One region of the Acidovorax sp. LjRoot129 genome, then DNA from elsewhere that is predicted to be linked to it. Evidence: predicted binding sites of a transcription regulator. Region 1 holds the regulator's gene; the other holds the start of a gene.
What was found. The regulator FNR, encoded in region 1, switches genes on or off when oxygen is low (the NO sensors DNR and NnrR bind a similar motif). The targets are predictions, from matches to a motif close to TTGATNNNNATCAA.

Region 1 (3,412 bases):
CCACGCTTGTTCCAGTGATTCGAAGATCAGCTCGCCCTGGCACATCAGCGCCATGATGACGGCGCGCCGCACCAGGTCGTCGCGCGTCAGCGCAAGTCCCCGCACCACGGGCAGGCGCCCTTGATTCAGGAGGTCATAGTATTCATCCAGTGTCTTCGCGTTCTGGCTGTACGTGGCCCCTACCCTTCCAATCGCGGAGACCCCCAGGCCGATCAGGTCGCAGTCTGGCTGGGTGCTGTAGCCCTGAAAGTTGCGGTGCAGCCGGCCCTGGCGCTTGGCCACCGCCAGCGCGTCATCGGGCAAGGCAAAGTGGTCCATCCCCACGTACACATAGCCTGCTGCCATGAAGGCCTCCAGCGAGCGCGACAGCATCGACACCTTGCCCGCGCCCGTGGGCAGCTCGGCCGGGACAATGCGGCGCTGTGGTTTGAATCTCTCGGGCAGATGGGCGTACGCATACAGCGCAATGCGGTCGGGCCGTAACTGTGTCACCTGGGCCAAGGTGCGGTCGAACGACTCAGGGGTCTGGCGCGGCAGTCCATAGATGAGATCGACATTGATCGACTCAAACCCGAGCGCGCGCGCAGACGCCACCAGCGCGAACACCTGCTCGGCGGGCTGGACGCGGTGCACGGCCTTTTGCACTTCCGGGTCGAAGTCCTGCACACCAAAACTCAAGCGGTTGAAGCCCAGCTCGGCCAGTACGGCCAGGCGATCGGCATCCACGGTGCGGGGGTCCACCTCGATGGAATACTCGCCCCCCGGGGCGAGCGTGAAACTGCGCTTGAGCATGGCCATCAGCTCGCGCAGGCCCTCATCCGACAGGAAGGTGGGCGTGCCCCCGCCAAGGTGAAGCTGACTGACGACCTGCCCCTTTCCGCAATGCGCGGTGTGCAGGTCGACCTCACGCTGGAGGTAGCGCAGATAGACCTCTGCGCGCTCGTGGTGTTTGGTGATGATTTTGTTGCAGGCGCAGTAGTAGCACAGCGACTCGCAAAACGGGATATGGACGTACAGCGACAGCGGCAACGCCTTGGCAGGAGAACCCATCTGGCGGTGTTGCAGCGCGAGGGCATAGTCCTCGTCGCCAAAAGCCTCGACGAATCGGTCAGCTGTCGGGTAGGAGGTGTAACGGGGCCCCGGCACGTCGAAACGGCTCAGGAGTTCAGGGGAAGCAGCGGTCATGGGCGAATATCCTTGCGGGCATGCTCACTGTGCCGTAGGCTACCCCTACCGTCCTTGATCTACATCAAGCGATGGCGCGGACCGAAGGGCGACAATTTGATTCACATCATTCGCCACTCCGCAATGCGGAGCCCTTTCGCTCCGACTGTCGGGCGCGAATGCTCGAAAACCTACCAGCTCACGCCCCATGACTCCCCTCACCATCAAAGTCGCCTGCTCCAATTGCAACCTTCGAGAACTGTGCATGCCGGTGGGGCTGAGCGACGACCAGCTTCAGCGCATCGACGATATCGTGGCCGTGCGCCGCAAGGTCAAACGCGGCGGCACGCTGTTCCGCAGTGGCGAGACATTCACCTCGCTCTACGCTATCCGCACCGGCTTTTTCAAGACCAGCGTGGCGACCGAAGACGGGCGTGACCAGGTCACCGGCTTTCAGATGGCCGGCGAGATCATCGGCCTTGACGGCATCGTGAATGACGTGCACACCTGCGATGCCATCGCACTCGAAGACGCTGAAGTCTGTGTCATGCCCTTTGACCGCATCGAAGAGCTGTCGCGCGAGGTCACGGCCCTGCAGCACCATGTGCACAAGATCATGAGCCGCGAGATCGTGCGGGAGCACGGCGTGATGCTGCTGCTGGGCAGCATGCGGGCCGAGGAGCGCCTCGCAGCGTTCCTGTTGAACCTGGTGCAGCGCCTCCACGCCCGCGGTTTTTCCCAGTCGGAGCTCGTGCTGCGCATGACACGCGAAGAGATCGGCAGCTACCTGGGCCTCAAGCTTGAAACGGTGAGCCGGGCGTTTTCCAAGTTTGCCGAAGACGGCATCGTAGAAGTCAAGCAGCGCCATGTGCGCATCCTGGAAACCGAGGCACTCAAGCGCATCGTCAACAGCCAGCCGGCCTGCCACTGAGCAGCGTTGCGGGCCAGGGCTTCAAGAGCAGGAATTCTTGCGGCAGTCCTGCGGCCGCGCATCCGGCGAAACCGGGCAGCGGTTGAGCTCGAACGGTGACATTGCCAGCAGCGTGGTGAGGGCGCTCGAAGCCATAGTGATGGCCCAGAAAGCGAAAAACGCCAGGGTATAGACACCCTGCCGCGACAAAGCCAGTGGTTGCCCAAACCAGTGCAGATCCTGCGGATCCACCATGGCAAACACCAGCATCTCAAGGACCCCCGCCGTCAAAAAAGCGGGCCAGGCAATCCACATCAAGCGTTGCGTCCACATCGGTCTTATCTCCTTGTCATCGGCGGTGTAGCAAGCTGGCTGCACCCAGCGTTCAGCCTGCTCTCCACCGGTTTTTATCGTGGCTGGTCCTGCACCGGGGTGGCTGCATGGTTGCGGCCCTTGATCGCTGGTGCCAGGCTTTTTTCGGGGTTGGCCAGCGTCTTGTTGATCTCGATGCCCTGGCGGTAATAGTCCTCGGCCACCACGGGGTCCGGCCGGGAGACGGCCAGCCACAGCGTTACAAAGCCAGCGACGATCACGATGGCGGGGCCGGCAATGACGAGCCAGACATGGCCGAACTTCCACCACGGGGCGGGAGCCCTACCTGTGGCAGGACTTGTGGCGCTTGCGGGCCCGATGGCGGGATTGGATGGCATATCAACACTCCTCAATATCTGTTCACTCGTAGGCACCAGGTGATGCTTGAGCCGGGTGCGCCTGCGGTGCGCGCTAGCGCGGCACCAGAAAAACCGACTTCTCCGTGACTTGGGCTGCCGCGCCCACAGCCTGCACGTCAAACTGCACAGGATGCGAGCCCGAAGCGGCCGAGCCGTACGGTATCTGCAGCCGCACTGCCACCCAACGGGACTCCGCGGCGCCGATCTCCACCTCGGCTTCCGAAGCCACCTCAATCCCCTGCAGCCCGCGCGCGGCGATGCGATAACGCTGCGGCCCTTCGGTGGCGTTCATGATCTGCAGGCGGTAGATGTTCTCCAGCTTTCCGCCAGCCACGATGCGCGAGAGCGCAGCACGGTCGCGCACCACATCCACCTTTAGTGGCGTGCGCGTGACCAGGCTGGCCAGCATCGCAACGCACAGGGCGACCAGCACCGCCGCATAGATCAGCACCCGCGGCCGCAGCACGCGTCTCAGCATCTGCGAAGGGCTCCAGCGCTTCTCTACCCCGTTCTGGGTGGAGAAGCGGATGAGCCCCCGCGGGTAATGCATCTTGTCCATCACGGTGTTGCACGCGTCCACGCACAACCCGCAGCCAATGCACTCGTA
Region 2 (3,412 bases), 210 kb from region 1:
CTCGGGCAACCCGCGTGCGGAGGTGGAGGTGCGCCTTTCACCCGACGGCACCATCGTGGGCAAGCGCCTGGTGCAGTCGAGCGGCAACAAGGCCTGGGACGACGCGGTTTTGCGGGCCCTGGACAAGACGGAGACCCTGCCGCGCGATGTGGATGGGCGCGTGCCGCCCTCGCTGACCATTGGCTTCAGGCCACAGGACTGAGCCTCCCCCAAAAAGAAAAGCGCCCGGTTGAACCGGGCGCTTTTTTACTTCTGTGCTTGACTGAGTTTTTGCCTCGGACCGGCCGCTCGCCTTGCGCTTGTCGAAGACCGAGAGGCTGCCCGCAAAAGACTGCCCTGGCCTCGACAGGCCCAGCCCGAGCGGGTCACCGCAGCCCCAAGTAGAGCCGCGGCACTATTGATATAAGCCCTTTTTGGCCGTCAGCGCTTGATGGATAAGCGCTGGTAGCTATATTTTCAATAGCAAACTACCAAGTCAGTCCCGACACGAGCCCGTTACCGGTCGCGACGCTCCATGCGCCGGTTCAGATTCAGCGCGCCCAGCGTGCAGGCCACACCCGACAGCAGGTACACCGTCACCGCCAGCAGCCCAAACCGGGACGACAGGTACAACGCCACCAGCGGCGCAAACGCGGCGCCAATGATCCACGCCAGATCGGCCGAGAGCGCGGCGCCGGTATAGCGGTACTGGGGCGAGAAGTTGGCCGTGACCGTGCCCGAAGCCTGGCCGTACGACAGGCCCAGCAGCACAAAACCCAGCAGCAGGAACATGGTGCTGCCCACCTCACCGGAGTTGAGCAGCACCGGCGCCATGAAGCTGAAGACACCAATCAGCACGGCCATGCCGCCCAGCAGCTTGCGGCGGCCCAGGTGGTCCGACAGCCAGCCCGACACCATGATGGCGCCAGCCGCCAGGAACGCTCCCACGATCTGCACACCCAGGATCTGCGTTACGGGCTGCTCGGAATACAGCGTGATCCACGACAGCGGAAACACCGTCACCAGATGGAACAACGCAAAGCTTGCCAGCGCCGCAAAAGCGCCGAGCAGCACGTTGCTGCCTTCGTCGCGCACCACGCGGCTCACGGGCACGGGCTGCAGTTCACGCTCTTGCAGCAGTTCGGTATACGACTGGCCCACCACCAGGCGCAGTCGGGCGAACAGCGCCACCACGTTCACGGCAAAGGCCACAAAGAACGGGTAGCGCCAGCCCCACGCCAAAAACTCTTGCAGGCTGAGGCTGCTGTACAGATAGGCGAACAGTCCGGCGGCCATCACAAAGCCTACGGGCGCGCCCAGCTGGCCGATCATGGCGAACCAGCCGCGGCGCTCCCGGGGGGCCGACATGGCCAGCAGCGATGGCAGGCCATCCCACGACCCCCCCAGCGCCAAACCCTGGCCGATGCGCAGGATGAGCAGGGCCACGATCGCGACCATGCCCACATCCTTGTAGCCCGGCAGGAACGCCATGCCCACCGTGCACACGCCCAGCAGGAACAGCGCGATGGTCAACTTGGTGCCCCGCCCCCATCGCCGCTGGATGGCCATGGAGATGGCGGTGCCAATGGGCCGGACCACGAAGGCGACCGCCAGCAGCGCGAAGGCCATCAGCGTGCCATCCAGGCGGGAGAGGAAGGGGAACAGAAACGAGGGGAAGACGAGAACGCAGGCGATCCCGAAAACGAAGAAGTCAAAGTACTCGGACGAGCGCCCGATGATCACGCCCACGGCAATTTCGCTGGGGGTCACGTCTTCATGCGTATCCGCCCGGGAGAGGGACGCGGCGTTTTCTTCAAAGCCGGCCGCGGGGTAGGTGGCAGAGGCGGGGCTGCTCATGAACAGGGTTCCTTGTCGTGGTTGGAAGTGGATATTTTCGTTCTACACGCAACTTCGATTGCAAACAAGTGCGGTTTCACCTTGGCGGCTGCGGGACATGGGACGAAATGGCACACCGCTGGCCCCCCGCCAACTTGCCACGGTTTGACCTTGGACAAAATGTCCAATGTACAAAAAAGCTAGGGCTATTACATTCAGCGCTATTCCGTTATCCGCGTTTACCCCTAAAAAACGCACCGATTGCGCCCTACCATGCCCCACACCTCTCTACCCCGTGCCTTCGCCTGGCTGGCCGCTGTCCCGGCCCTGGGCGCCCTGGCTGGCTGCAGCAAGGCGGTCGTCCTCAACCCGGCGGGCGACGTCGCTGCGCAGCAGGGCAACATGGTCATCCAGGCCACGCTGCTCATGCTGATCATCATCGTGCCGGTGATCGCCCTCACCCTGTGGTTTGCCTGGAAGTACCGGCACAACAACGCGGCCAATACCGAGGCCGACTATGACCCGGACTGGCACCACTCCACCACGCTGGAGCTGGTGATCTGGACCGTGCCGCTGATGATCATCATCGCCCTGGGGGCATTGACCTGGATCGGCACCCACAAGCTCGACCCCTACCGCCCGCTCGACCGCATCTCTGCAGCCAAGCCACTCGACGCCCAGTCGACGCCATTGGAAGTGCAGGTGGTGGCCATGGACTGGAAGTGGCTGTTCTTCTACCCCGAGCTGGGCATTGCCACGGTGAACGAACTGGCGGCGCCGGTGGACCGCCCTATCCTTTTCAAGCTCACGGCCACCTCCACAATGAACGCGTTTTACGTGCCCGACCTGGCCGGCATGATCTACGCGATGCCGGGCATGCAGACGGAGCTCAATGCCGTGATCAACAAGCCCGGCGTGTTCTCCGGCCTGGCCACGCACTACAGCGGCGCGGGCTTCTCGGGCATGACCTTCAAGTTCCATGGCCTGAGCCAGGGCGACTTTGAAGCCTGGGTGGCCAAAAACAAATCCGAAGGCAAGCCGCTGACGCGCAAGGCCTACATGGACCTGGCCAAGCCGAGCGAACGGGACCCGGTGCAGCGCTTTGCCAGCGTGGAAGACGGTCTGTACGACAAGGTGCTCAACCGCTGCGTCGAGGACGGCAAGATGTGCATGCACCACATGATGGCCATCGACGAGAACGGTGGCGACGCTTATGTGCGTGCCATGGGGCTGAACCTGCCGCAGGACGTCTGCACCTCGCAAAACGCCGCCCAGGTGGTCGCCACCCTGGAAGCCCGCCACGCCCCCCGCGCGGCCACTGCCGCCCAATGACCCGTCCTTGATTGCCGAGCCGGCAGCCGCCTCTGGCGCTGCTGGCAACCTCCAAAAGAGACCCGATATGTCCTCCGTCACCGTTACTGACACCCACTGGGCCCTGGGCCGAATCACCTGGGACTCGATCCCCATGGCACACGAGCCCATCGTGCTGTGGACCTTCATCGCCACCGTGCTGGGCGGCCTCGTGGTGCTGGCTGGCGTCACCAAGTTCCGCCTGTGGGGCCCGCTCTGGCGCGACTGGATCTGCAGCATCGACCAC

Region 2: cyoA (ubiquinol oxidase subunit II) is a predicted target of FNR. The motif match lies at 1,981-1,994, and genes of this name have one in related genera.

Annotation. Positions count from the first base shown of each region.
Region 1 is NZ_CAXUSE020000001.1:1,966,117-1,969,528, reverse strand. It holds gene hemN (oxygen-independent coproporphyrinogen III oxidase) at 1-1,185, opposite strand, end outside; gene fnr (fumarate/nitrate reduction transcriptional regulator Fnr) at 1,373-2,095, shown strand; gene ACSQ3Q_RS09015 (hypothetical protein) at 2,117-2,407, opposite strand; gene ACSQ3Q_RS09010 (FixH family protein) at 2,482-2,784, opposite strand; gene ccoG (cytochrome c oxidase accessory protein CcoG) at 2,858-3,412, opposite strand, start outside.
Region 2 is NZ_CAXUSE020000001.1:1,753,331-1,756,742, reverse strand. It holds gene tolA (cell envelope integrity protein TolA) at 1-202, shown strand, start outside; gene ACSQ3Q_RS08000 (MFS transporter) at 496-1,836, opposite strand; gene cyoA (ubiquinol oxidase subunit II) at 2,089-3,147, shown strand; gene cyoB (cytochrome o ubiquinol oxidase subunit I) at 3,215-3,412, shown strand, end outside.